2 regions of the Bacillus sp. NMTD17 genome follow, and region 2 is predicted to be linked to the other one. Evidence: a T-box and tRNA genes for the amino acid it is inferred to sense, from the RefSeq annotation. Region 2 holds a T-box; the other holds one or more tRNA genes.
What was found. A T-box is a leader RNA that pairs with one kind of tRNA and senses whether it is charged. The one in region 2 lies ahead of C6347_RS15065 (valine--tRNA ligase), so its partner is inferred to be a tRNA-Val.
Positions count from the first base shown of each region.

Region 1: it has a tRNA-Val gene. The T-box ahead of C6347_RS15065 (valine--tRNA ligase) is inferred to sense a tRNA for this amino acid. The anticodon was not compared.

Region 1 covers NZ_PVRH01000004.1:635-15,797, forward strand. The annotation lists gene C6347_RS12425 (SulP family inorganic anion transporter) at 152-1,591, shown strand; gene C6347_RS12430 (bile acid:sodium symporter family protein) at 1,638-2,618, shown strand; gene C6347_RS12435 (exo-beta-N-acetylmuramidase NamZ family protein) at 2,658-3,905, opposite strand; gene C6347_RS12440 (glycoside hydrolase family 3 protein) at 3,917-5,836, opposite strand; gene pbp4b (penicillin binding protein PBP4B) at 5,850-7,205, opposite strand; gene C6347_RS12450 (PTS transporter subunit EIIC) at 7,225-8,598, opposite strand; gene C6347_RS12455 (MurR/RpiR family transcriptional regulator) at 8,595-9,464, opposite strand; gene murQ (N-acetylmuramic acid 6-phosphate etherase) at 9,479-10,390, opposite strand; tRNA gene C6347_RS12465 (tRNA-Glu) at 10,611-10,685, shown strand; tRNA gene C6347_RS12470 (tRNA-Val) at 10,692-10,767, shown strand; tRNA gene C6347_RS12475 (tRNA-Thr) at 10,771-10,843, shown strand; tRNA gene C6347_RS12480 (tRNA-Tyr) at 10,872-10,956, shown strand; tRNA gene C6347_RS12485 (tRNA-Gln) at 10,961-11,032, shown strand; gene rocF (arginase) at 11,169-12,080, shown strand; gene sigW (RNA polymerase sigma factor SigW) at 12,264-12,827, shown strand; gene rsiW (anti-sigma-W factor RsiW) at 12,842-13,468, shown strand; gene cdaA (diadenylate cyclase CdaA) at 13,686-14,507, shown strand; gene C6347_RS12510 (CdaR family protein) at 14,500-15,163, shown strand, end outside.
Region 2 covers NZ_PVRH01000005.1:153,085-168,247, reverse strand. The annotation lists gene C6347_RS15065 (valine--tRNA ligase) at 1-1,842, opposite strand, end outside; T-box leader at 1,902-2,131, opposite strand; gene C6347_RS15060 (hypothetical protein) at 2,300-2,488, shown strand; gene ysxE (spore coat protein YsxE) at 2,535-3,566, opposite strand; gene C6347_RS15050 (LysM peptidoglycan-binding domain-containing protein) at 3,604-5,067, opposite strand; gene hemL (glutamate-1-semialdehyde 2,1-aminomutase) at 5,201-6,493, opposite strand; gene hemB (porphobilinogen synthase) at 6,521-7,492, opposite strand; gene C6347_RS15035 (uroporphyrinogen-III synthase) at 7,489-8,280, opposite strand; gene hemC (hydroxymethylbilane synthase) at 8,277-9,212, opposite strand; gene C6347_RS15025 (cytochrome c biogenesis protein) at 9,254-10,084, opposite strand; gene hemA (glutamyl-tRNA reductase) at 10,092-11,459, opposite strand; gene C6347_RS15015 (hypothetical protein) at 11,702-12,187, shown strand; gene yihA (ribosome biogenesis GTP-binding protein YihA/YsxC) at 12,233-12,820, opposite strand; gene lon (endopeptidase La) at 12,817-15,141, opposite strand.

The DNA of each region.
Region 1 (15,163 bases), on a different contig from region 2:
CGAAAGTGACATATCCTCTCTAACAAAAGACTCTGTACGTTCCTCTTTTCCCCCGAAAGTGAAGCATTGTTTATTTTTCTTTTCTTCATCTCCAGGTTTGGTTAACCTCATTTTTCCATGTTCGGTATGTATATAAAAAGGAGTAGATGGTTTGAAAGATTTATTTGTAAAGCAAGAATGGTTTGGGCATGTGCGTCAGGATGTGCTTGCGGGTATTTTAGTGGCTCTGGCCTTAATTCCAGAGGCGATTGCGTTTTCGATTATTGCGGGCGTTGATCCGAAGATCGGGTTGTATGCTTCGTTTTGTATTGCAATTGTGATTTCGTTTGTTGGTGGACGGCCAGGTATGATTTCGGCCGCTACAGGGGCTATGGCTCTGGTCATGGTTAATTTGGTTGCCGATCATGGATTGCAATATTTGTTTGCAGCTACGATTTTAACAGGTCTGATTCAAATAGTGTTTGGACTCTGCCGAGTGTCTCGTCTGATGAAATTTATTCCGAGGTCCGTGATGGTTGGTTTTGTGAATGCGTTGGCTATTATGATCTTCATGGCTCAGCTTCCACATTTCGTCGGAGAATCAATGGCCATGTATATCATGACAGGTGGCGCCTTGTTGATTATTTATTTATTGCCGATGGTGATAAAGGTGATACCTTCCCCACTCATTGCGATTATTGTCATGACGATCATTGCTGTATTTGGACATATTGATGTTAGAACGGTTGGAGATATGGGAGAGCTTCCTAGTTCTTTGCCTGCTTTTCTGATTCCTCAAGTACCGTTTAGCTGGGAGACACTTACTATCATTTTTCCTTATTCTTTAGCACTTGCGATGGTTGGTTTACTTGAGTCTCTTTTAACTGCACAGATTGTCGATGATATGACGGAGACGTCTAGTCGTAAGAACAAGGAAGCGAGAGGTCAAGGGATTGCTAATGTGGTTGCAGGATTCTTTGGTGGTATGGCTGGCTGTGCGATGATTGGTCAATCAGTGATTAATACGAAGGCAGGCGGGCGTGGCCGTCTTTCTACCTTTGTAGCGGGCGCATTTCTAATGGTGCTGATTTTTGTACTCGGAGATGTGGTGGTTCAAATTCCGATGGCTGCTCTTGTGGCTGTGATGATTATGGTCTCCGTTGGGACATTTGATTGGAGTTCCTTTCAGCAGCTAAAAAAGAATCCGAAAACAGATTCTATTGTCATGATTGTCACGGTCGTGACTGTGGTGTTGACTCATGATTTATCAAAAGGTGTGTTTGCAGGTGTGCTGCTTAGTGCGATATTCTTTGTAGCAAAAATATCAAAGCTTCATATTACCTCTACAGAAAGCCAAGCGGGTATTTGGGTGTATCGAATTAAAGGGCAAATTTTCTTTGCTTCTGTCACTGATTTCATCCAAGCGTTCCATCAGGAGAAAGATCTCCAAGCCGTTGTGATTGATTTGTCTGAAGCGCGTATATGGGATGAATCAGGCGTGGCAGCGATAGAACGTGTAAAGGAAAAGTATCAAGCAGCTGGTGTACAGGTAGACGTAGTTGGAATGGATACCTCGAGTCGAAAGCTTGTGAAACAGGTGAATGGTTCTTAAAAAGATCTTTCTGTTTGTTACAATAGAAAAGGTAAGAAAGTGAAGGATGGAGGTGGCCGGCATGCTTGTGCGTTTGAACCAAGTGCTCGGCCGGATGATGCCGCTTATTACGCCCATTAGTGTGTTACTCGGTGTATTATTGTCGGCCTATTTAAAGGATTTTACGTTTATGGTGCCCTGGGTATTTGCCATGATGACATTTTCAGGGAGCTTGTCATCTACTTTTTCAGCTTTAAAGCATACGGTGATGCACCCATTGCCTTTGATTTTATCGTTTATGATTTTACATGTGCTGATGCCCCTTTATGCCTGGTCAGCGGGGCATTTGATATTTGCGGGTGATTCCATGACGATCACCGGTTTGACGCTTGCGATGGTGATTCCAACAGGTGTTTCTAGTTTAATATGGGCGGCGATGTATAAAGGGAATGTCGGGTTAACGTTATCTATCATTTTAATTGATACATTGCTTTCGCCATTGATTGTGCCAGTAAGCTTGTCACTCTTCGTCGGTACACAGGTCCATATGGACATGGTTGCGATCATGAAAGGGCTGTTTGGTATGGTGGTACTGCCCTCTATTTTAGGGATGCTCGTTCGCCAGTATGCAAAGCCATCGGTGACGAAAACAATTAGTCAGACCCTGTCTCCTTTTTCAAAATTAGGCTTGTTTGTTGTCGTATCGATTAACAGTTCTGTTGTCGCCCCATATTTGCGTGAACTGGATGTTGCATTTTTTAGCAAAGCAGCGACTGTCTTTTTCATTGCGATGAGTGGATATGCTTTTGCATGGTTGATTGGAAAGGTGATGAAATGTACTCAAGGGGAGATTGTGGCCATTGTGTATACGGGCGGCATGAGAAATATTAGTGCCGGAGCTGTGCTTGCTATTAGCTTTTTCCCGCCTGCTGTTGCTGTCCCTGTTGTGATTGGCATGCTATTTCAGCAAGTGCTTGCTGCCTTGTTTGGTTTCTTACTCAATCGTTTTGAGCTGAAGGCGCCTGCTGTGACTAAATCTTTATCATGAAAAGACCTCCATCTTATGAGATGGAGGTCTTTTTGCGAATTAATAGATGAGATATTTCTTCCGTTTCTTTTCGAACGATTTGAGGTCATGATGATAGCGCTTCATGATGTGTTTGACGGAAGTACCTTGATTGATTTCTTCTTTGATCCAACCATTTCCGATGAGTTTATCAAAGCTGCCTGTTTGAAGGAACTGAAAGTCTTTTGGATATAAATCATGTATGGCTTTGATGATGGATAACCCTGTTTTTACCGCTTCGAATGAAGAGCTGTCTGTGACGTATAGCTGCACACCGTGTGATAGCTTACCTGCATGTTTAGAAAAAGTGGGGGTGAATGATACTGGTCTAAATTGTACACCCTTTAGTTTTAACTGATTTAAATGATCTGCTAGTTCGCTGCTATTGATATATGGAGCGCCAATGAGCTCGAACGGTTTTGTTGTTCCTCTGCCTTCAGAGACATTTGTTCCTTCAATTAATCCTGTGGCGGGATATACAAAGGTACTATCCACTGTCGGCATGTTAGGTGAAGGAAGGACGAACGGCAGCTTCGTGTCATCAAACGTCATGGAACGCTTCCAATTTTTCATTTTGATGACTGTGACATCAGCATTGATATGAAACTCTTTGTTAAAGAATTTTGCTAGTTCACCAGTGGTCATTCCATGTCTTAATGGTATTGGATAGAGCCCTACAAATGAAGCGTGCTCAGGTTCTAAGACAGGGCCTTCTACTTTTAGTCCGCCAATGGGGTTTGGACGGTCTAGGACAACAAAGGGAATGTTGTTTTCTTTAGCGGCCTCCATCGCATAAGCCATCGTGTAAATATAGGTGTAATAACGAGCACCAACATCTTGGATATCAAACAGCAAGACATCTACATTTTTGAGCATGTCAGGCGTGGGTTTTCTTGTTTTTCCATAGAGAGAGTAAACAGGGAGACCTGTTTTTTCATCAGTATAGGATTCGACGCCTTCTCCTGCTTGTGCATCGCCGCGCACACCATGTTCTGGTCCATATAGAGCAGTAAGCTTGATACTTGGATGCTCAAATAGGAGATCGACACTGCTTTTCATATTTGCATCAATACCAGTTGGGTTCGTAATGAGGCCGACCCTTTTCCCTTTTAACCATGCAAGGTTGCCTGAGAGTAGTGTTTCGATCCCTGTTTTGACCGCTGCTTTTTTTCCTTTTGTATCTGTTCGTTCTTGGTTTGCGGGGGAGGCGGCGGTCAATGTGCTCATAATGAGAATGCTTGCGAGTATCAAGCTTGCTGTTTTTTTCAAGAGAATCCCTCCTATTTGATCTGTTTCCCTTTCAAGTTGAGTCCATAGCCGAATGGATACAGGGTTTGATTTGGATGAGTGACAGATGGGATATCCACAGGCAATTTGCCCTTAGGTGATGCAGCGCCAAATATCACTTCTAATCCAGCAGGAATATTTGGCTGATTGAATTGCCCGTTTGAGTAGCCTTTAAAACCGTAAACGGCTAGTAAGGCATCAGCCTCCTCAAAATTTGCCGCATCGTAAGGATTTCTTAGACTCATGATGACCATTTTTTTGTTTTGTGCTGCTGCTTCTTTCATAACAGCACGAGGGAAGGCAGTAGCCCATTTTTTCGGGTCCTGTACATTGTCATCAATCACACCATCATTCACAGCTGGGTCATTTTGGACAACGTAAGAGCCGGTAATCACATAGTCAGCATCTTGTATTAGTTTGGCTGTTTCTTTAGTGAAGGTCTTATCCGCAAACGCATATGATTGGATACGTACAGGCTTGATCTTTTTTTGTTTGATCAGAGAGTCAATTGTGACAGACATGGCTTTTGTCTGATCTTCGTAAGGTGCCATGACCAAGATCTTGTTATTCTTTTTAGGCTTGAATGGTAAGGTCTTTTCGTTGTTTTTAAGCAGGGTGATCCCTTCACGTGCCATTTTTTGTTCTGCTTTCCGGTGCGACTTTTTCCCAACGACTTGAGTGGCTTTTTTGATTTTTTTCTCAAGGGTGATGGGTTTCTTGGAAGAAATGATGCCGCGTTTGATTTTCAATTGAAGAATTTTTTCGACAGATTGGTTGATTTGAGACATCGGAATTTCTTTCTTTACAACCGCCTGTTTTACAGCATTGAACACATTCTCTAGGTTTTTTTCTGTTTTTAGAGAGGTGACTGGTGCTGGCATAAGGGCGATGTCGACACCTGCCTTAATAGCCATCACCACGGCTTCTTCCTGCCCAAAGTTATCTGCAATCGCTTTCATATTTAGGGCGTCTGTTACCACAACACCTTGAAAGCCCATCTCTTCTTTTAATAAGTGTGTGATGACTTTTTTCGATAAGGTTGCTGGAACCATAATGTCCTCGCCATCTTTTTTGCTTTTGTACGTTGTGTGGTCAATGGCAGGGAATTGAACATGAGCGGTCATGACCATATCCGCACCAGCGTTGATGGCTTGTTGAAACGGATACAGCTCCACTTTTTTAAGACGATCTAGGTCATGTTCTACGAGCGGCAAGCCGTAGTGACTATCGACAGCTGTATCACCATGTCCCGGGAAATGCTTGAGTGTCGAAATAGTTTTTTCCTTTTGAAGTCCTTTCATGGTTTGAAGGCCAAGCCTAGTGACAAGAGCAGGATCAGAGCTAAAGGAACGGACACCAATGACGGGGTTGTTTGGGTTATTATTCACATCAAGCACAGGAGAGAAGTTTGTATTGATCCCTAGTGCGTTTAATTCTTTACCGATGATTTTTCCTGTGTCGTATGCATTTTTCTTACTTCTAGAGGCACCAATCGACATATTTCCTGGGAAATGTGTTCCCTTTTGTAATCTTGTGACGATTCCACCTTCTTGATCAATTGAAATGAGTAATGGAATCTTTGGTGATGCTTTTTGAAATTCATGGGTGAGTTTGACGGTTTGTTTCGTATCAACGACATTCTCCGCAAATAAGATGACACCGCCTAGATGATATTTTTCAACAAGATGGGACACTTCTTTATTCATCTTTGTTAAGCCTGTAGGTGCAGATTCATCTTTTGTTTGCCAATTGCGAAAGTCTGGCATGAGCATTTGACCTATCTTTTCATCCAGGGACATGTCTTGCACCATTTGTTTTGCGGTTGGAAGAGGGGCAGAGCTAACCTTTTCCGTTGGAATGGAAGAGGTTAGCAGGGCCAAAACCAGAGTAGCGGGGAAAAGAGCTTTTAACATCGAATTCCTCCTTTTACTTAAAAGATTCGTAGATTGCGGTCATGATGCTTCCATAAGTACCAGTTGGGAAAAGGTCACCTTCAAATTGATTTGGGTTGGTTTCAGGTGAAACGACAGGCGAATGTTTCTTATTTGTCAGCAAGACGATACCTAGATTATGTTTTGGATCAATCAATGTCATGGTTCCGGTCCAGCCAGTATGTCCATAGGCTTCGTTACTTGCATATTTTCCAAACATCCATTCCATGTCAGTATGACCGTTTTTACGCCAGCCTAGCCCGTAAGTTGGGTTTGTATCAGAAGAGGCTGTAAAGAGATCGATAGAAGCTTGATCAAAGATGGTTTTTTTTCCATAGCCTCCTTTGTTCAGCATGAGCTGGAGCAGCACGCCCATATCTGACATGTTAGAGAAAAGTCCGGCATGACCAGAGATACCTGCCATTGAGTAATATGCTTTCTCATCGTGGACTTCGCCTAGCAGGGTGTACCTGCGAATGTTTTCAAAATCAATGACACCATCTCGCGAATTACCTAAACGTTCGGTTGCTGCAAAATGCTTCGGTTTAAATCCTTTTTGCAGTGGATTGAACATTGTATGTTTGAGACCTAGCGGCCGATAGATCGTCGACTCTACATATTGATCAAGAGGCATACCTGTTTTTTTCTCAATGATCATGCCTAACAGCATGTAATCAATGTCACTATAAATGTGCTGGGTGCCTGGTTTGTATTGCAGCGGCACCTTCGGCAGCCATTTCATCGTTGTCTTTCTATCTTGAGAGAAAAAAGAGCCGGCGGCTTCTTTGCTATAAAATAAGACACTGGAAGGGAGCCCGGCAGAATGGGTCAGAAGATCTTTTACACGGAGCTGATCTTTGCCGGTTACCTTTGCATCTGGTTCATCTTTAAAATCTGGCAGGATGGCTTGTATTTTTTCGTTCACATCCAGTTTTTTCTCGTAGACGAGCTTTTGCAGGGCATAGTTCGTCGCATACATTTTGGTGTTGGATGCTAAGTCGAACAGTGTATTCTTTTTCATTTTCTTATATGATTTGAGTTCAGTTGTGCCTTCGTATTTTTGCCTGTAGCCATAGGCTTTTTGATGGACGATTTTTCCGTCTTTGATAATGATGAGTGCGCCTCCTGGAAATCCTGCTTTGATGTCGTTTTGAATCATGTGATCAACCTTCCTAAGCTGCCTGGAAGAAAAACCTGCTTGTTCCGGTCGTTTTGCCTTTTTTAAGACGGGATATTCTTCAGGTGCTGTTTTAGACAAAGACGATACAGGATGGGAGCTAGTTGCAAATGTTTGTACGGGTAATCCAAGGAGCATGAGCAGACTTGTTATTAAGAGAAAGTATTTCTTCAAGAGTTAGACCTCCTATTGCTTATTTTTCCTCAAATTCAACAGCCATATCATCATGAAAACCAAATAAGTATGTGAAAATAAATCCAGCGACATATGCAATAAAGAGTCCGATTAAGTAAAGAAGCATTTGATGTGTGTGAACAATAAAGGTTAATGGGAGACCTGATACACCAATCGCCTTCGTTGCAATTTGGAAGTAGGCTTGAAATGCGCCGCCGATTCCAGCGCCAAGACAAGCAGTGAGAAATGGTCGTCCCAGCGGGAGTGTAACACCGAAAATGAGTGGTTCACCAATGCCGAGCATCCCTGAAGGAAGTCCACCTGCGATGGCTCTTTTGAGTTTTTTCTTTTTTGTTTTCATATAAATGGCGAATGCCGCACCTACCTGTCCTGCACCGCCCATAGCGAGAATTGGCAAAAGCGGGTCATCTCCAATGGAATTAATGAGTTCCATATGAATTGGTGTCAGTCCTTGGTGAAGTCCTGTCACAACAAGTGGAAGGAAGGTCGCACCAAGAACAAATCCAGCGAAGATTCCGCCCATATTTAATAGATAAGTTAATCCTGAGGTGATGGCATCCGATATAAATCCGCCGACTGGCATGAAGACAACGTACGTAAAAATGCCTGTAATGAGTAGTGTGATGGTTGGTGTGACGATGATATCAAGTGATTGCGGGACGAAGCGTCTAATTCGGGTTTCCACAAGTGCCATAAAGATGGCGGCTAGAAGAACACCGATGAGCCCGCCTCTGCCTGGTAGAATATTTGTGCCAAATAACATAATGTCTGCGGAGGCTGGGTTAATAATGAGGATACCAGCTAATGCGCCTAATGCAGGAGAGCCTCCAAACTCCTTTGCGGCATTTGATCCGACTAAAATACCGAGATATGCGAACAAGCCTGAACCAATAACGGTTAAAATGATCGCTGCTTGAGACTTTTCATCGAGCCAGCCTGCTTGCACGATTGCTTTCGTAATCCCTGTAATAAGACCTGATGCAACGAGTGCCGGAATGATAGGAATAAAGATGCTGGCAATCCGTCGTAAGAACAGCTTGAACGGTGTGCGGTTCTTTTGTGAAATGGCTTGCTTGTTTTTTTGTGCTTCATTGTTTAAATCATAAGAGCCAGAGGCATTTAGCAGCTGTTCAAACGCACTTGATACTTGGTTGACAACACCTGTACCTAAAATGATTTGAAGCGTTTCTGCCTCAACGACACCAATGACGCCATCGAGTTCTTTAATTGCTGTGATGTGAACTTGTTCATTGTCAATCGGTGTAATTCGGAGACGCGTCATACAATGTGTATGGGAAGAGATGTTTTCAGAACCACCACAGAGAGAAAGAATGTCTTTCGCCAACTGCTGATATTTCTTTTGATGACTCATGTTGAATCCCCCTTTGATTTTCGTTTCATGGAGCGGATGGCATGTCTTGTCTTGTCAATATATTGCGCTGTCTCTTCATATTGACGGGAAGCTAAGCTGAGGAACAAGACATCAATTAAGTAGAGCTGTGCCATTCTAGAGGAAGTGGCTGCACTGCGAAAAGGTGCTTCATTGGAACCGGACGTCGATAGGTGAACATCACTTAAGGCAGAAACGCTTGTTTGACCAGGATGCGTTAAGGCAATGATTTTCACTTGATTGTCTTTTGCGAGCTGAAGGGCTTGAATGATGTCTAACGTTTCTCCTGAAAAGGATATACCGAACACGATGTCATTCTTTCCTGCATTTGCGATGACCGTTGATGCGATGTGCATGTCAGTGAAGGCAGTCGCTGCATAATTGATTCTGAGAAATTTCTGCTGGGCATCCGCTGCGACGATGCCAGATGCACCGACGCCGATAAAATGGATTTGGTTTGCATGCAGCAGTAATTGAACAGCTTTTTCTAATGCTTCTGCATTTAAAATAGAAGCGGTGTCCTTAATCGATTGAATCGAGTTTCCTGCTGTTTTTTGAATAATGGATTGAAGCGGTTCATCTTGTTCGATATCACGATAGCCTTGTTTATCGTCGTGCATCAAGTCTCCAGCGATTCGCATTTTTAAATCGTGATAGCCATCTAGCCCGAGAGATTTACAAAGGCGGATGACAGCAGAGCTGCTTGCTCCGGCTGCCTGACTGATCTCGTGTACTGTGCTTTTAATGACTTTGTCAGGATGGGCAAGGATATAGTCTGCAATGATTTTTTCAGATTGGGGGAGCTTTGCTTTCATTGTGTGTAGTAGGGTGAGTCCACCTGCTGACATGAGCTCTGCCTCCTTTAGGATTGATGATGAGAGATGGCTTTGTCGATATGGCCATTCGCTTTGTTGAGTAAATCCTTGGCTGTTTTTTTGTCTGTGTTTGTTTGGAGCATGACGATGGCGGTTTTGACTTCTAAGTCTGCTGCTTCAAGAGTCTTCACGGCTTGTTCATAGGAAGCGTTTGTCACATGTTGAATGATGGTGATGGCGCGTTCTTTTAATTTATGATTGCTGACTTTTACATCAACCATCAGGTTTTCATATACTTTACCTTGTCTGATCATGACAGAGGTGGAAAGCATATTTAAAATCATTTTATGAGCGGATGCGGCTTTCATTCGTGTTGACCCAGTGATGGCTTCTGGTCCTACAATGACTTCAATGGCGCAGTCTGCCAGCTCGCTAATTTCTGCTTGTTCATTGCAGCTGAGGGCTACTGTTTTTGCGCCGATGGATTTAGCGTAGTTTAAAGCGCCGATGATGTAGGGTGTCCTGCCGCTGGCGGCGATACCGACGACCGTATCTTTTGATGTCAGGTGAATGTGTACTAAATCCTGTTTGCCGGCTTCTTCACTGTCTTCCACATCTTCGGCAGCATGTGAAAAAGCAGAGTCGCCGCCTGCCATGATACCGACAATCACATCAGGTGAGACGCTATAGGTAGGGGGACATTCAACAGCATCCATCACGCCAAGTCTGCCGCTTGTCCCGGCTCCTAAATAAACGAGTCTACCCCCATTTGAAATGGATTCATAGGCGAAGTCACTTGCTGTTTTGACATGTGGTAGGACACGGTTCACTGCTTGAGCGACCTTCATATCTTCTTCATTGATCAGCTGGAGTATTTCGAGCGGATCTGCTTGTGATATTCCCATTGTGTTAGGGTTTCTTGATTCTGTTGTCAAAGAACGCAATTGAGATGGCTGCATGCGACATTCCTCCTTATTTCTTCATTTTCAGTATATTCAGTGTGATATGAAATTTCAACATTATATTTAAATATTGAAATTATATTTCACTCGAAACGTTGTGCTAACTGGAGGTAAATAATTAGAAAATAAAAAAAATAAAAATCCCCTTTACAAAAGGGGGACAACCTGTATATAATAACTTTTGTCAGCTTCACGGAAACAGCAAACTTGACAAACTGGCCCGTTGGTCAAGCGGTTAAGACACCGCCCTTTCACGGCGGTAACACGGGTTCGAATCCCGTACGGGTCACCATGATGTGGAGGATTAGCTCAGCTGGGAGAGCATCTGCCTTACAAGCAGAGGGTCGGCGGTTCGAGCCCGTCATCCTCCACCATATGCCGGTGTAGCTCAACTGGTAGAGCAACTGACTTGTAATCAGTAGGTTGGGGGTTCAAGTCCTCTTGCCGGCACTGTTTTTTCTTTATCAATTCCATATGTGGAGGGGTAGCGAAGTGGCTAAACGCGGCGGACTGTAAATCCGCTCCCTCCGGGTTCGGCGGTTCGAATCCGCCCCCCTCCACCATTTTTGGGCTATAGCCAAGCGGTAAGGCAACGGACTTTGACTCCGTCATGCGTTGGTTCGAATCCAGCTAGCCCAGTTAAGACACCTTTTTCAAAAAGGTGTCTTTTTTTATGTTGGCAGACGGAATGTATAACTATTCAAAATATTGTTGAGTTGAGTCAGAAGGCATCGAGAAAGTAAAATATAAGCATGAACGGAAAGGGGATGTACATATGGGAGATCAAAAGAAGGTCACGATTGTCGGAGTTCCGATGGATTTGGGTCAAATGAGAAGGGGCGTCGATATGGGACCGAGTGCGATTCGGTGTGCAGGCGTAAAAGAAAAATTGGAATCGCTTTCATTTGATGTGGAGGATCTCGGCGATATTTTGGTTGAACAAAGAGATGATGAGAAAGGTTTATATACAAGTGAAAAGCTAAAAAATTTAACGGAGAATGCTAGTGCGAATCAGCTGCTAGCTGAGAAGGTTGACAGTATTGTGCAATCAGGCTCATTCCCGCTCATTTTAGGCGGTGATCACAGCATTGCGATAGGAACACTTGCGGGGGTAGCCAAGCATTATGAAAACTTAGGTGCCATTTGGTATGATGCACACGGTGATTTAAATACAGAGGAAACCTCTCCTTCTGGAAATATACATGGTATGCCGCTTGCAGTCAGTCTCGGCCTTGGGCATGCTGATTTAACGAACATTGGTGGTTATTCCCCTAAATTGAAGCCTGAGAATGTTGTTATAATTGGTGCTCGATCCTTAGATGAGGGAGAGCGGGCATTGATTAGAGAGAAAGGCATTAAAGTGTATACGATGCATGAAATAGATCGTTTAGGGATGACAAGGGTGATGGAGGAAGCCATTTCATATTTAAAGGAAAGAACAGATGGTGTCCACCTGTCGCTTGATTTAGACGGACTAGATCCAGCGGAGTGCCCTGGTGTAGGAACTCCTGTGGCGGGTGGCATTAGTTACCGGGAGAGTCATCTTGCCATGGAGCTTTTAGAGGAAGCGGGTATTTTGACTTCAGCTGAATTTGTTGAGGTGAATCCGGTATTAGATGAAAAAAATAAAACAGCCGAGGCAGCTGTTGCGTTGATTGGTTCGTTAATGGGCGAAAAGCTATTGTAGAGCGGGACTTGTTCCCGTTCTTTTTTGTTTTGGAGAAATTTAAGGATATATTAAGGTTTTTACCGGTGGATATGCGTAACACGCTGTCAAAAATTTGTTACACTATTTTTTAGAGGAGAATGAAACCTTTTGGAAAGAGATTCGTATACATAAAGACCGGTGAAGGCAGAGGTTGAATATACTATGGACACAATGATTAAAAAGAGAATTAAGCAATTGAAAAAAGGCGACCAGAACGCATTTGCAGACATCGTAGACCTGTATAAAGACAAAATTTATCAGCTGTGCTATCGTATGCTTGGGAATGCACACGAAGCAGAGGATATTGCACAGGAGGCGTTTATTCGTGCCTATGTGAATATTGAAAGCTTTGATGTGAATCGTAAGTTTTCTACGTGGCTGTACCGCATTGCAACCAACCTGACCATCGATCGTATTCGCAAAAAAAAGCCGGATTATTATTTAGATGCAGAGGTGGCAGGAACAGAAGGATTGAATATGTATTCTCAAATTGCTGCTGATGGCATTTTGCCAGAGGAAGAGGTGGTGTCTCTTGAATTATCGAGTACCATTCAGCAAAAAATTCTAAGATTACCCGATAAATATCGTTCGGTCATCGTTTTAAAGTATATTGATGAACTCTCGTTAAAAGAAATTAGCGAGATTCTGAATATACCCGTTGGTACGGTGAAAACGAGAATACACAGGGGTAGAGAGGCTCTCCGGAAACAGTTGAGAGACCTTTGAGTGAGGTGATTTTGATGAGCTGTCAGGAAAAAATCGTCCTGCTTATGCATCAGTATTTAGACGGGGACATTGAGCCCCAAGACGAAAAAGAATTAAAAAGCCATCTGCAATCGTGTGAGGAGTGCCGTACTCATTTTCAACAAATTGAGAAATCCATCGCGCTTGTGCAGAGTACATCTCATATAGAAGCACCATCTGATTTCACTGCAAAGGTGATGGCAGGTCTTCCAAAGGAAAAAAAGCGTGTGTCGGTTCAAAGATGGATCAAAGCTCATCCGCTGATGGTGGCCGCTGCCCTCTTTCTCATTTTGATGGGAGGCAGTCTGTTTACAAGCTGGAATACCGATCATAATTTCAGTGTGTCAAAACAGTCGAATCTCGTCGTTGTAAATGATACAGTGACCGTACCTAAAGGGGAAACCGTAAAAGGTGATGTCACTGTCAAAAATGGCAAGCTGATTGTAGAAGGCAAGGTTGATGGAAATGTCACCGTCGTCAATGGGGAACAGCTGACTGCTTCTGCCGGACAAGTCACTGGTCAAATTAATGAAATTAATGAAGTGTTTGATTGGATTTGGTACAAAATGAAATCCACAGCACAAAATGTGATGCGGGTCATTGGACCAGAGGAGCAAAAGTAATCATACGGGTCGAGAGCAGTCTCTTTATGGGGCTGCTCTTTTTCTATATTATAGGTCAGAATGTATGCGAACTAGCACGCCAGACATATATGGCAACTGTTTTCCTTGCTGAAACAAAATGTGGTATAATAGCCACGCTATGTATTTACACATAGTCTCTTTTTTTATTAAAAATGCATCAAACGAAGAATAACTGAAAATTCTGGAGGACGAGGAAATGGCTTTAGGGGATATTCCTTTTTTGCAGTACCTCGGTAATGCTGTTGATGTTCTCGTTGTTTGGTATGTGATATATAAATTAATGATGGTCATCCGCGGAACAAAAGCGGTTCAGCTTTTAAAGGGAATTGTGGTCATTGTTCTTGTCAGGATGGGAAGTGCGTATCTCGGTCTTAACACACTTCAATGGCTGATGGATCAAGCGATTACGTGGGGATTCCTTGCGATCATTATTATTTTTCAGCCAGAGCTAAGGAGAGCGCTTGAGCAGCTTGGGCGCGGCCGTTTCTTCTCAAGAAGCGGGACACCTATAGAGGAACAGCAGCAGAAAACGATCGAGGCAATTACAAAAGCAATTAAATATATGGCAAAACGCAGAATCGGCGCGCTGCTGACAATTGAGCGTGATACTGGGATGAATGATTACATAGAGACTGGAATTCCTTTGAATGCAAAGGTGAGTTCAGAGCTGCTCATTAATATTTTCATTCCAAATACACCGCTTCATGACGGTGCTGTCATTATGAAGCGTGATGAGATTGCAGCTGCGGCTTGTTATTTACCGCTGTCAGAAAGTCCTTTTATCTCTAAGGAACTGGGGACGCGTCACCGGGCGGCAGTCGGAATTAGTGAAGTGACAGACAGCTTAACCGTCATCGTTTCTGAAGAGACAGGCGGCATTTCTGTCGCAAGAAATGGTGATCTCCACCGAGAATTGACAGAAGAAGCGCTTGAAGAAATGCTGATTGCTGAATTTAGTAAGAACAGCAAAGATGCTTCCTCGACCAAATGGTATTGGAGGGGCAAGAAAAATGGATAAGATTTTGAATAATCGCTGGGCCGTAAAGCTTCTTGCATTGGTCTTCGCTTTATTGCTGTATGGTGCAGTCAATTCAGCGCAAGCGCCCACGCCGAAAAAAATCGGTGAATCCTTTTTCCCAACATCGACGACAGATGAAGCAACCTTAACCGACATTCCTGTTAAAGCGTATTATGATGACGAGAAGTACGTCGTTACTGGTGTGCCGCAAACAGTCAATGTGACGATTAAAGGGTCAACGAGTGCTGTGAAAACAGCAAGACAAACAAAGAACTTCGAAATATATGCAGATATGCAGAATTTATCCACAGGTACCCATAAAGTGGAGCTGAAGGCAAGAGATGTATCAAAAGGGCTCACACTATCGATCAACCCATCTGTGACGACGGTGACGATACAAGAAAAAACAACAGCAGAATTTCCTGTTGAAACTGAATTTTATAATCAAAATAAAATCAAAGATGGCTATTCACCTGAACAGCCTATTGTGAATCCGAAAAAAGTCACAGTCACTGGTTCAAAGGACGTAATCGACAAAATTTCTGTCATTAAAGCATTTGTGAACCTAGAGGATGTCGATCAGCAAATTGAAAAGGAAGCGAAGCTCACTGTGTATGATAGCAGCGGGAATGAGCTGCCAGTCGAATTGAGTCCGT
Region 2 (15,163 bases):
GCGGGTTAAAATCCATTGGTCAGCGACTGATTTTTCTCCAGTCAAATCAAGTTCATCATACGTTAAGCCATCCATGTTCATTAAAGCAAAACGCGATGCGTTCCAAATTTTGTTCGCAAAGTTCCAAGTGGATTCAACCTTTTCAAAGCTAAAGCGAAGATCCTGACCTGGTGAGCTTCCAGTCGCTAAGAAATATCTTAATGAATCTGCACCGTATTGATCAATGACCTCCATTGGATCAATTCCGTTGCCGAGCGACTTACTCATTTTACGTCCTTGTTCGTCGCGGATCAGTCCATGAATCAGAACGTCTTTGAACGGTTTTTCTCCTGTGAATTCAAGACCCTGGAAGATCATGCGAGAGACCCAGAAGAAAATGATGTCATAGCCTGTAACAAGCAGGTTTGTTGGATAGTAGCGCTTGAAGTCTTCACTGTCTGCATCTGGCCAGCCCATTGTAGAGAAAGGCCAAAGCGCTGAACTAAACCATGTATCAAGCACATCGTTATCCTGTTCCCAGTTCTCCAGATCTTCTGGCGCTTCCAGTCCAACATATACTTCTTTCGTTTCTTTATGATACCAAGCCGGAATGCGGTGTCCCCACCATAGCTGACGAGAAATACACCAGTCACGGATATTTTCCATCCAGTGTAAATACGTCTTTTCAAAGCGGTCTGGAACAAATTGAACTTGGTCGTCCCCATTTTGAAGGTTGATGGCTTCGTCTGCCAGCGGCTGCATTTTTACAAACCATTGAGTAGATAAATAAGGCTCAACGACAGCTCCGCTTCGCTCACTATGACCAACTGAATGCATGTGGTCCTCAATTTTGAACAAAATACCCTCTTCTTGTAAATCTTTCACAAGCTGTTTACGGCATTCGAAGCGGTCCATTCCTTTGTATTGCAGTGCATTTGCATTCATTGTGCCATCTTCATTCATGACAAGAATACGCTCTAGCTCATGGCGGTTTCCAAGCTCAAAGTCATTCGGGTCATGGGCAGGTGTAATTTTCACAGCTCCTGAACCAAACTCCATATCGACATAGTCATCACCAACGATTGGAATCTCTCGGCCTGTAATTGGTAAGACCACTGTTTTTCCAATCAAATGCTGATAGCGTTCGTCATCAGGGTGCACGGCAACGGCTGTATCCCCAAGCATGGTTTCAGGTCTTGTCGTCGCAATTTCAATTGAACCCGTGCCATCTGAAAGCGGGTATCTCAAGTGATAAAACGCACCTTGAACATCTTTATAAATGACTTCAATATCAGAAAGTGCCGTTTTCGTCGCTGGATCCCAGTTAATGATGTACTCTCCGCGATAGATAAGTCCTTTTTCATACAATTGGACAAACACTTGGCGTACCGCTTTATTCAGACCTTCATCTAATGTAAAACGTTCACGTGAATAATCAAGACCAAGTCCCATTTTCGCCCACTGGCTGCGAATAAAGTCCGCATATTCTTCTTTCCATTTCCACGTTTCTTCCACAAATTTCTCCCGGCCAAGGTCATAACGGCTCACGCCTTCTTCGCGAAGCTTTGCCTCTACCTTTGCTTGGGTCGCAATACCGGCATGGTCCATTCCTGGAAGCCATAGAACATCATAGCCCTGCATCCGTTTCATACGCGTCACAATATCTTGAAGTGTAGAATCCCATGCATGCCCAAGGTGCAGTTTTCCCGTCACGTTTGGTGGAGGAATGACGACTGTATATGGATCTTTCGTTTTGTCATTTTGTGCTTCGAAGAATTTCCCTTCAAGCCAGTACGTATAGCGGTCTTTTTCAATCGCATTTGGATCGTACTTTGTTGGCATTTCTTGATTATTTGTTCCCATTTGTGTAACCTCCACATTTTTTCGGCTGATGAAACATAAAAAAAGCCTTTCCATCCTTATAAAAGGACGAAAAAGCTTTTTCGCGGTACCACCTTTTTTCATGGAACACATAGACGTGTCCCATACACTCTAAAGGATAACGGGGTTCTCCCGAATTTCTCTACTTGTTCATTCAAGAAATTAAGCTCACAGGCGACCTTCCAAACAAGTACATCCTAGGAAACCTTTCAGCTCATGGTCTCCCTCTCTTTAGGGTCTTGCTCGTACTCTTCCTGATCCACGCTTACGATATATCACGTTCATCAGCACATACTCATCTTTTATTTATATTACTAAATGCCTTTTGTTTTCGTCAATCATCTTTTCCGCTTTTCTTCTTCTTTATACAAATTGGGCAGGCACCCTTTGCCCTATTACCCATATGATAATAACAAAATGAAGAAGGAGGGCGTTTGCTTTGAAGAAGATCAATCCTTACACACTTCCCCCCTGGCTGAGACAAATTCGGGCAGTGGCCTCCCAAGTCGTTCTCCCGATTGCGATATTTCAAGGGTTTCGTACGATCATTTTCCCCACGACATTTGACGTCCTCATCCTAGGTATTTTGATTTTTCTCGCCTGCGCCTTTCACCTTGATTGGTTTTAAACTCTCGCGCTTATGTACCGGCCAATATGAACACAAAACAACCTCGTCATTCCGCTGATGACGAGGCACTTTGTTCTTCTTCAAGCCGTCTAGCCTGCTCAATCTCATGAATCTTCATGACGATCGGCTCTGAATTTTTCATCTGCCAATACGCTCTTAACAGCCGCTGACAGCTCTCCATTTCATCCTGCCCGCCTGCTTCATAGGCTTTTACTGTATCAAACAGACCTTGCGGATAAGCAAGGTAACTAAGAAACAAATGCAGCTCTTCCTCCCGAAGAGGATTTCCTTTTTGGTACGTATAAAACAAGGAAGTGCATTCAGGACAAGACGTAGGATAGGTTTTGAATGTCCGAAAGTAAAAGGTTAGAAGGTCATAAATGGGGGCGGCTTTTTTAGACCGCTCAAAATTGGTGAAATGTCCTGTGCCCACATCATTATACAAAAAGTGATGAATCGACAGCTGCCCATGATTTAACACAACACGTGTTGTCTCTTGATCTTTCATTTCTTCATGCCAATCTTCTAATCGTTCAAGCGCAAATTCGCTGGCAGACATCGCCTCTGAAAAATACATCGCAGCAGCCAGCTCAAATGGTGACATATACCAAGTCTGCTCTGCCCGCTCTATGAATCGTTCATACATGTCTTTCTCTGTTTCCCATTTGGTCTTGATTTGTGTGTAGTGCGCTTCTATCTCTTGCTCTGTGATATCCATCATCACTTCAGTCCGCTTATGAAGTCTTGCAATCTCTTGAAATAAATATTCATGTTTATCGTCCTGCTCTTCTCTCTTTTCATTCGTCAGCCACGGCATGAGATAGTATGCGTACTGGCTTTCTCGATGACTTGAGAAAAAAGAACCGCTCTTCGTCCGATAAATCGGCACAAAAGAGCGATAGCCCTTTGATTCTAGTTCAAGCATTTGCTCTGTAAACTGCATATGTCGACTGGCTTTTACTCGCTTTAGGGCAAATATGCCCTGCTTTGTATATACTTTGACAACAGCAGGACTGACAGGTTCAATGTATTCCGCCTCAAGCCCGTATTCGTATAGGATAGATTGGATTTCATCCACGTTCACTCACCACATTTTCTCGGTCGGTCATCGCTTGTTATGCATTGCTTTTTTGATATTCAGGAATATAAAGAATCTGCCCTTCTTCAAGCTCCGCATCAACCGATAATGAGTTTGTGCGAAGGAGCTGCTGCACATTCAACTGATATCGCTCACAAATAAGATCGACCGTATCTTCTTGCTGAACTATACATATTTTCATGCGAGAAAAATCTTCCTCCTCCTGCTTAGCAAATAGCTTTGTTAAATAAAGAGAGTTCTCACTGCCAGACGTTTCTCTCTCGTCATATTCAGGCTCCTCTTCTTCTTGAGCTGACTCATATACTTTTGGTGCTTCTCGTTCATATAACCGTCCGAGCTGGTTCGTATCATCCTGTTCCTGTTCCTCTTGCTCCTCTTCTACGTGGTAAGTGGGTGATTCAAATATTGGATACGGCTGAACCGTTTCTTCCAGCTCTTCGGCTGCTTCCGGATCTTTTCTCACTTCCACCTCAAAGAACGTATCTTCCCGCTTCTCTTCTTCTAAGAGCTTAGGCGGTTCAAAAAATGGTGGTTCTTGCACCTGAGCTTCAGGTAAGGAGCGATAACCAAGCGCCACTTCTTCTTGGCTCTCCGTTTCCTCCAGTTCTTCCGATTCTTCCGGTTCTTCGGTTTCTCCCTCTTCTTCCCTACTCACCAGCTCTATCTCAATTTCTTCTTCCTGTTCTTCTTGCTGTTCTTCTTGCTCGGCGCGTGTGTCATGCTGTAATACAGCCTGTTCCTCATATTCTTGGCTCTCCGTTTCCTCCAGTTCTTCCGATTCTTCCAGTTCTTCGGTTTCTCCCTCTTCTTCCCTACTCACCAGCTCTATCTCAATTTCTTCTTCCCGTTCTTCTTCCTGTTCTTCTTGCTCGGCGCGTGTATCATGCTGTAATACAGCCTGTTCCTCATAGACCTCACGTTCATTGCCTTGCAGCTCTTCTTGTTCCTCATGCTCTGGCTGCAGCTGATAATTGTAGGTCACATCGCCATATTCTTCTTCAGGACGATGGACAAATTCATACGGCTCCTCTACCTCTACAGGCGCTTGAGGCATTTTCTCGTCTAATAGACCCTCAATCGCCAGATCAGCTTGAATGGTGAGCAAACGATTTTCTGTCAGCTGGTAATCAAACGCATCAATAAACACAAACACATCATTTAAATGACTGATTTTATTCTTAGGGATGGTGATATCAACCGGGAATTGATGCAGAAGCTCCGCCGTTCCGTCTTCTCTTACCTTCACCTCATCAGCTTCCCTGTATGATGCATAGGAACTCAATTCACCCAATAGCTCCTCTTGATTTATGTTGTATTCTCCTGTTAGCTCGAGTGAACCTCTAATCGAAACATAATCATTCACTTCTTGAACGAGAATGTCAGGATCGAGAGAAATTGACAGCAGCTCACTGACTTCCTGTCCGCTTTTGAAATAAATGGATTCTTCTACCGAAAACTGTAATCGATTGTTTTGAGACAAGTCGGTGTCCTCCTTTCATCTAATCCTTCAAAATAAAATTAGATGTCAATACAGATGTATGTGAGAGGCAGTGAAAATATGATTGGTTTTCAGCAACACAAAAAAGCCGATATGTCCCCATACCGGCTTTCGTTTATCGACGCAGTTTTTGAAATACCTTTTCCACTGTCTCAATCGTATATTCGATGTCTTCATCTGTATGAGCTGTTGACAGGAACAGTCCTTCGAATTGAGAAGGAGGAAGGAAGATGCCGCGATCCGCCATTTCCTTGTAAAATTCAGCGAATAAAGCGAGATCAGCGGTTTTTGCTTTGTCATAATTGACCACTTCTTCATTTGTAAAGAAGAATCCAATCATCGAACCCGCACGGTTAAACGTTAATGGAATTCCGTGTACTTTCGCCGCTTTTGAAATGCCTTCTTCCAGCCGGTCTCCTTTTCGTCTAAACTCTTCATAAGACTCAGGTGTCAGCTGTTTTAAGGTTTCTAAGCCTGCTGTCATCGCAAGAGGGTTACCAGATAACGTTCCTGCTTGATAAATTGGACCGCTTGGTGCAATTTGTCTCATGATATCCGCTCTTCCGCCATAAGCACCGACCGGGAGACCGCCTCCGATCACTTTACCAAGGCACGTCAGATCAGGTGTGATGCCAAAATAGCCTTGCGCGCAGTGATAATCCACACGGAAGCCAGTCATGACCTCATCAAAAATGAGTAAAGCTCCGTATTGCTCCGTGATGTCTCTCAGCCCTTGTAAGAAACCTTCTTGCGGAGGAACAACCCCCATATTTCCTGCAACCGGCTCGACAATGACACCTGCAATATCGTCTCCAAACTCCTGAAAAGCAACTTGAATGCTCTCTAAATCATTGTACGGCACTGTGATCGTGTTGCTTGCAGTCCCTTCAGGTACACCTGGGCTATCTGGAAGCCCTAGCGTTGCGACACCTGAACCCGCTTTAATGAGCAAAGAATCGCCGTGGCCATGATAGCAGCCTTCAAATTTCACAATTTTATTTCTGCCTGTAAAGCCGCGAGCTAGACGAAGTGCACTCATGGTCGCCTCTGTACCAGAGCTGACCATACGAATGACTTCAATGGAAGGAACTCGCTCTGATACAAGCTTAGCTAATTCATTTTCAACTAACGTGGAAGCACCAAAGCTTGTCCCCTGTTCCGCAACTCGTTGAATACTTTCAACCACACGGTCATTCGTATGCCCTAAAATTAGCGGTCCCCATGATAAGACATAATCGATGTATTCATTTCCATCAATATCATATATCTTGGCGCCTTTGCCTCGTTCCATAAAAATCGGGTCTGTGTTAACTGATTTAAATGCACGCACAGGGCTGTTGACACCACCAGGCATTAAATGCTGCGCTTCTTCAAATGCTTGCTTTGATTTTTCATAGCTACGTCCCATTTCAACGTCCTCCTGTCTATCCGTTCTTTATTCTGAGAGCCATTTGGCTGCATCTTTTGCATGATACGTAATGATGAGCTCTGCTCCTGCACGTTTCATGCTTGTCAGCATTTCAAGAACAAGCTCTTTTTCAGAAATCCAGCCATTTTGAGCAGCGGCTTTGACCATTGCATATTCTCCGCTCACATTGTAAGCAACAACAGGGAGTGTAAATTCATTTTTGACATCACGCATAATATCTAAATAAGAAAGGGATGGTTTGACAATGAGGAAATCAGCCCCCTCTTCTACATCAGACTGCGCTTCTCTGAGTGCCTCTAAACGGTTTGCAGGGTCCATTTGGTATGTTTTACGATCTCCAAACTGCGGTGTGCTATGCGCCGCGTCACGAAACGGGCCGTAAAAAGCACTTGCATATTTCACAGCATATGACATGACAGGTACATGAATAAAGCCAGCTTCATCAAGTGCCTCACGAATGGCCACAACAAATCCATCCATCATATTGGAAGGAGCAATGATATCTGCACCTGCGCGCGCTTGGCTAACAGCTGTTTTCGCTAAAAGCTGAAGAGATTCATCATTTAAAATTTCACCATCTTCAACGATGCCGCAATGTCCATGATCTGTATATTGGCATAAGCAAGTGTCTGCAATGACCACAAGTTCTGGGAAATGCTTTTTGATCTCAAGCGTCGCTCTTTGAACAATGCCATGGTCGTGATACGCCTCACTGCCCACATGGTCTTTATGATCTGGAACACCAAATACAATAATTGATTTGATGCCTAGGTCGACAAGTTCTTGGACTTCTTCTTTTACAAGGTCCACTGAAATGTGATAAACACCCGGCATTGAAGGGACTTCTTTTCGGACATTTTCTCCCTCTACAAAAAAGATCGGATAAATGAAATCAGATGGTCTTAAAAAGGTTTCTCTGACTAATTCTCTCATTCCTGCGCTTGTCCGCAGTCTGCGGTGTCTGTTAAATTTCATCATTGGTTCAACTTCCTTTCAGATAAACGGCACATCAATTCAAGCATTCCGTCTACCGTATAAGTATCTGGGGTTTCAGAAGAAATCCCGTATTGAAGCAGTGCCTCTTTTGTCAGAGGACCGATCGTCACAAAACAGGTGCCAGAAGCAGCCAGCTTCGCTGCATCTGCCTCCATGGCATGCATAAATGAATGGACAGTGGATGAGCTCGTAAATGTAATAAAATCAAATGATTGCTTCGTCATCGCCGTTTTGAGAGCGGCAATACCTTCCTCATCCTTGACGGTTTCATATAAAATCCATTCCTTTACTTCTATGCCAAGCGGAATGAGGGTTTTCTTCACGACATCTCGAGACAGGTGTCCTTTTGCTACAAACACACGCTCTCCCCGACGCACATGGTCAAGTAACGCATCTGCGAGCTCTTCCGCTATGAATCGTTCTGGTACCACATCCACCTTCAAGCCGTGCTGCTCAAGATAGGCAGAGGTTTTCTCACCTACAGCAGCCACTTTCAAATGCGATAAACTCTTATGTAAATGATGGTCCTTTATGTAGCTCAGAAAAAAAGACGCACCATTCACACTCGTGAAAACAAGCCATTGGCTATTTTCTAAGTCCTTTAAAAAGGCCTGCGCTTTTTCTTTTGTGAGCGTAGGCTCAAACCGAATAAGAGAGGTTAAAACAGCATGGCCGTTCAGCTCTTCAATCTTTTGCTGAAACACACCCGCTTGACGTTCATTTCGAGTGACAAGCACCGTCTGTCCGTGAAGCGATTTGCCTATGGTCATTGGGAGGACAGATCCTTTTTCACCTTGTCGATTAAATCCTTTGCTCCCTTATCAGCCATCTGCTTCGCACATGCTGTCCCAATTGCCTCAGGGTCAGTGCCTGATACAGTTTCTCGAATAATCGTGTGTCCGTCAGCAGATGCCACAAGACCCGTCAGTTCAATTTCATCACGCTCATTCATCGTTGCATAGCCAGCGATCGGCACCTGACAGCTGCCATCCATTTGTTTGAGGAAGGCTCTTTCAGTGAGAACCGTTTTCTTCGTATATTCATTCGTAAATTGAGCGAGGAGCTGCAATAGCTCTTCATCATCCCCGCGGCACTCAATCGACAAAGCGCCTTGGCCAACGGCGGGCAGGCAAGTCTCAGGAGATAAAAATTCCGACACAACCTCTTTGCTCCATCCCATTCTGGACAGCCCAGCAGCCGCTAGAATAATGGCATCATATTCTTCATTTTTCAGCTTTTCCAATCTTGTATCAATGTTTCCTCGAATCCATTTAATTTCAAGATCTGGTCTTTCCTGAAGAAGCTGGGCACTGCGCCGTAAGCTGCTTGTTCCCACAATAGCACCCTTCGGCAGCTCATGAAGACGCAGATGATCCTTCGAAATAAGAGCGTCCCTTACATCTTCACGCTCAGGAATACAGCCGATGACTAAACCTTCAGGAAGAGCAGCCGGCATATCCTTCATACTGTGAACCGCCATATCGATGTCATGATTCAGCATCGCCTGTTCAATTTCTTTGACAAACAGTCCTTTTCCGCCAACCTTTGATAAGGTCACATCTAAAATTTGATCACCCTTTGTCACAATCTCTTTTATTTCAAAAGAATAAGAAGGGTTTAGTTCAGACAGCTTTTGAATAACCCATTTTGTTTGTGTAATTGCAAGCTTACTTCTTCTAGAACCTACTTTAATTGTACGCAATACGTCTTCCTCCCGACAATGCCCTTTAGACTCATCATTATTTATTGAAACCAATGAAAGGTTGATAAGCTACCAAGCAGAAAATAATTGATCATCAGCACAATGAATGAACCGACATTCCACAGTGCCACGATTTTGCCCTGCATATTTCTCACCAATCTGATATATAAGTAAAAGCCGTATAAAAACAGCATAATAAACGAACCAAGCACCTTTGCATCTGTCCAGTACAACGTATCATACGAAATATATGCCCAAATGATGCCAAGAATCAAACTAAGCAAGAGCATTGGCACACCAATAATGTTTAATACGTACGCCATATGATCAAGCTTCGATAAATCTTCAATTCTCAGAAGCCATTTTCCCCATTTTTTCTTTTTCAGCAAACGATATTGAAAGAGATAGAGAAGGGAGAAAGCAAATGAAAGTGAAAAAGCACCGTATGATAAAATCGCCATCGTAATATGAATCACAAGCAGTTCACTCGTCAGCTTCCCCGTTAGTTCTGCTGAGTGGAGATCAGATGGTGTAAAGGTGTGAATCGCCATCATGGAAAAACCGATGACATTTGTAAAAAAGACAATAAATTCAACACGCAATACTTTTGTGAGAACAAGTGAAAGTGTCACAAGCACCCACGTATAAAAATATAAACCCTCTGCTACATTCAACACAGGGAATCGGTCTGTTTCCATCATAATATAGAACATGTAGACTGTTTGCAGCAGCCAGACAATAGAAAGCAACCAGAAAGCCATTTTTCCAGCCTTCCGGTTGTGTTGAAGAAAATCTATGAAATAGAACAAGACACTTAGTGCATAGATCAAGGTCGTCGCTTCGCCTAGTCTCGCTACAATGGATTCCATCATCGCTTAATCACTCACTGGCAACTGTAGCAAAGCCTTGTGCCATATTTGGTTTGAACAGCTGAAATGACCCTTGCTCCACCTGTACAGGCTCCACCTTTTGCTCTTCATCTTCAACCTGTAAATCAAAGATTTCTTTGAAGAGTAAAAGTTTTTCCTCTGCATTCGGCTCCGCGGCAATTTCTTTTGCCTTTAAGATAGGATCTTTCAGCATTTGATTAATAATGCTTTTCGTATGTTTATTTAATAGCTTCATTTCACGGTGTGTGAGGTTCGGAAGCTTTCGTTCAATACTCTGCATCGTATCCGCTTGAATCGTCAGCGCCTTTTCTCTAAGTGCAGAAATGACAGGAACCACACCAAGCGTATTCAGCCATTGCTTAAATTCCACAATTTCTGCTTCAATGAGGAGCTCAACCTGCTCAGCCACCGCACGGCGCTCTTTTAAGTTGGCTGCCACGATGCCCTCAAGGTCATCAATGTCATACAAAAAAGCACCTTCTACTTCAGAAATGGCTGGATCTAAATCACGGGGCACAGCAATATCCACCATAAATAGAGGTCTGCCCTTCCGCTTTTTATTCGCACTTTCGACCATTTCCTTTGTAATGACAAATTGTTTCGCACCAGTGGAGCTAATTAAAATGTCCGCTTCGGATAATGTTTTTTCCAATTGGTTTAAGCTTTTAGGCTCTCCTGAAAAACGACCCGCCAATTCTTTTGCTTTCTCATACGTTCGATTGATGACCGTTACTTGACCAATCCCTTGACCTTGAAGGTTTTGAGCCGCTAGTTCGCCCATTTTACCCGCACCAAGAATCAGGACATGTTTATCAGAAAGACGTCCAAAGATTTTTTTTGCAAGCTCGACAGCTGCATAGCTGACAGACACGGCATTAGACGCAATGTCTGTTTCCGCATGAGAGCGTTTTGCAACGGTGACCGCCTGTTTAAATAAATAATTGAAAACGGTACCAATGGTCTTCTCCTCTTGAGCTACTTTAAAGCTAGAGCGCACTTGACCAAGTATTTGTGTTTCGCCAATCACCATGGAATCAAGTCCACAGGCCACACGGAATAAATGCTCAACCGCTCCATCATTTTCATAGAACTTCAAATAAGGAGAGACATCTTCTTTTTCTAAACCGAACCAATCGGCTAAAAATCTTTTTATATAAAACCGTCCAGTATGAAGCTGATCTACCACTGCGTAGATCTCTGTTCGATTACATGTTGAGATGACGATATTCTCTAGAATGCTTTTTTCTTCTTTAAGCTTGGACATCGCTGTTCCGAGCTCGCTCGGTTCAAAGCTCAGCTGTTCCCGTATCTCAACAGGGGCTGTTTTATAATCTAAACCCACAACAAGAATATGCATAACTTCAGCTTGCACCCCCAACGCCCTGTCTAATTTATAATAATTACAATATAGAATTTATTATTTATAATGATTATAACATATATTCATTTTTAACTGGATGAAAATTGTGAACAGATTTCAAAAATGTTGTGATATAGTAGAAAAATGTTCGACACTAATTATGCCATATCATCACTTCAAGCAATTTACCAGATTTGGCGCGTGCGGACAAATGATCTGCTTAAAAGAAGGTGACATCTTTGAAGAAAAAATCCATTTTGCTGCCGCTCACTTTGCTGGCTGTAGCGCTATATGCCATTCTCTCAGGAGGTCAATTTGACATTTGGAAGGATCAAGAGAAATGGTATACACTCATACTGCTTTTTGGCCTCGCTTTCTTATATCAAGGAAAGAAGGAGCAAGAAAGCGCTCATGTGTTTATCGGTATGCTTATGACGGGCCTTTCGCTACACTTTATTCTTCAACCAAAATTAGACCACTGGCCAGACACATTTACGATGATCGTATTCATCGTTGGACTTGCACTCTTTATGAAATCATCTCAGAAAAAAGAATATCGTATTGAAAGTGTTGTTCTCATTGCACTCGGTCTGTTCCTTTATTTCTTTCAGCAAATTACAAAACAGCTAAGTTCCCTTTCGATCCCTACTTCCGGTTTTGAATTGTACTGGCCTTATGTACTGATTGCTGTCAGTCTCCTCTTATTATTTTTAAAAAGGAAATAACTTATACAATAAAAAGGCATCTGTCCATGACAGATGCCTTTTCTTTTAGCTGTTAATCTTCGCAAGGATGGCATTCCAGGCTTCGTCTTTTCCCTTTTTCGTTTCAGAAGAGAACAGGACTAGTTCGTCTGATGGGTCAATGTCGAGTGTCTGTTTGACGACTTTCGCATGTTTTTCCCATTTGCCTTTTGGAATTTTGTCCGCCTTTGTTGCGATGACGATCACGGGAACTCCGTAATATTTCAGGAATTCATACATGTTCACATCATCTACTGATGGCTTATGACGTAGGTCCACAATTTGGACGACTGCTTTTAATTCTTCACGCATTGTAATATACGTTTCGATCATTCTACCCCAGGCTTCGCGCTCTGTCTTTGATACTTTAGCAAAGCCGTAGCCTGGAACGTCCACAAAATGGAGCATATCATTGATGATGTAGAAATTAAGCGTTTGAGTCTTACCTGGTTTAGAAGACGTACGCGCTAAATTTTTACGATTAATCAATGAGTTGATGAACGAGGACTTCCCAACATTTGATCGTCCAGCAAGAGCGATTTCAGGCAGTCCCCCGCTCGGGTACTGCTCTGGTTTTACCGCACTAATGACGATATCTGATTTTGTTACTTTCATCTTCCCTCTCCTACCAACGCTTTCTCAAGCACCTCATCTAAATGTGAGACCGGAATAAAGGTTAGTCCTTCTCTCACACTTTCAGGAATATCATCAATATCCTTCTCATTGTCCTTTGGAAGAATAATGGTTTTCAGTCCTGCGCGATGTGCGCCTAATGCTTTTTCTTTTAGTCCGCCAATTGGAAGCACTCTTCCTCTTAACGTAATCTCTCCTGTCATACCAACCTCTTTTGACACAGGTCGTCCTGTGAGTGCTGATACAAGAGCCGTCGCAATGGTGATACCAGCTGATGGCCCGTCCTTTGGAACCGCACCCTCTGGAACATGGATATGAATATCATGCTTTTCATTAAAATTAGGATCAATGTTCAGTTCATCTGCTTTCGAACGAATATAACTGAATGCCGCCTGTGCAGATTCTCTCATGACATCACCAAGCTTCCCTGTTAACAAGAGCTTGCCTTTACCCGGTGAGAGTGATACCTCAATCGACAAGGTGTCTCCGCCAACAGTGGTATACGCAAGTCCTGTGACAACCCCCACTTGGTCTGTCGTTTCAGCCTGGCCATAACGGTAAAGTCTTTTTCCGAGAAATTCAGATAAATTCTTTTCCGTCACCGTGATGCGTTTGCGGTCTTCAGCCACAATCGCTCTTGCCGCTTTTCGGCAAATCGCCGCAAGCTGACGCTCTAATCCACGAACACCCGCTTCTCTTGTGTAATAGCGAATCGTATCATAAATCGCTGCTTCACGAAGCTGCAAGTTCCCTTTCTTTAATCCGTGCTCCTTTAGCTGCTTCGGCAGAAGGTGATCTTTCACAATTTCTGCTTTTTCAACCTCTGTATACCCTGCAATCGTGATAATCTCCATTCTATCACGAAGTGGACCTGGAATGGTTGCTAAATTGTTGGCAGTGGCAATAAATAGCACCTGAGACAAATCAAATGTTTCTTCAATATAGTGATCGCTAAAGTTATGATTTTGCTCTGGGTCTAAGACTTCGAGCATCGCTGAAGATGGATCACCTCTAAAATCAGAGGACATCTTATCGATTTCATCTAAAAGGAACACCGGATTCATCGTTCCTGCCTTGCTCATTCCGCGAATGATACGGCCTGGCATCGCACCTACATACGTTCTTCTATGTCCACGAATCTCAGACTCATCGCGCACACCGCCAAGGGAGATCCGGATAAACTTTCGGTCAAGTGATTTGGCAATGGATTTGGCAAGTGACGTTTTCCCTACCCCAGGAGGTCCTGCTAAGCAAAGAATCGGTCCTTTTAATGAATTGGTCAGCTTCTGTACAGCAAGATATTCAAGCACTCGTTCTTTGACCTTTTCCAGCCCGTGATGCTCATCATCTAAAATTTCACTTGCAAGCTTTAAATCTAGACGATCTTCTGTATAGATGCCCCATGGAAGGCTGATCAGCCAATCAATATAATTTCGAATCACAGAGCTCTCAGCAGAGCTTGAAGGAATTTTTTCATAACGATTCAATTCTTTGAGCGCCGTTTCACGAACAGAATCCGGCATGCTCGACTCTTCGATTTTAGACATTAAAGAACTGACTTCTCCAGTTTTTCCTTCTTTGTCTCCAAGCTCCTTTTGAATGGCTTTCATTTGTTCACGCAAATAATATTCTTTTTGCGTTCGTTCCATTGAACGTTTCACGCGCTGCCCGATTTTCTTTTCAATCTCGAGTACTTCTTTTTCATTGTGAATTAAGCTGATGACCCGGTTCAGCCGTTTTTTGACATCCACTGTTTCCAGTACTTCTTGTTTGTCCTTTAATTTGAGCGGCAGGTGAGAAGCAACGATATCTGCCATTCTCCCTGGTTCCTCAATATCCGTCACTGTTGCATATGTTTCAGCTGAGATTTTTTTTGAAATTTTTATGTATTGATCAAAGTGATCTAACAATGTACGCATGAGTGCTTCTGCTTCTGCGTCCTTTAAATCTTCTTCTGCCAATTCTTTTATGTCGACGGACGTATAGTCCTCCAGCTCTACGTATGATTCGATCTGCGCTCGATTCAAGCCTTCAACGAGTACACGAATCGTTCCATTTGGCAGCTTCAGCATTTGTTTAATTTTTGTGTAGGTGCCGACTTTGAAAATTTCCTCTTCACCTGGTTCATCTATTGAAATTTCCCGCTGTGTTGCTAGAAAAATCATATGATCGTTCATCATCGCCTGTTCTAATGCTTGAACAGACTTCTCGCGTCCAACGTCCAAATGCAAGACCATTGTTGGATAAACAAGTAAACCTCGCAATGGAAGGAGCGGAACATTCTTTTTGATTTCATCTGCCATGTTGATTGACACCTCCGTCACT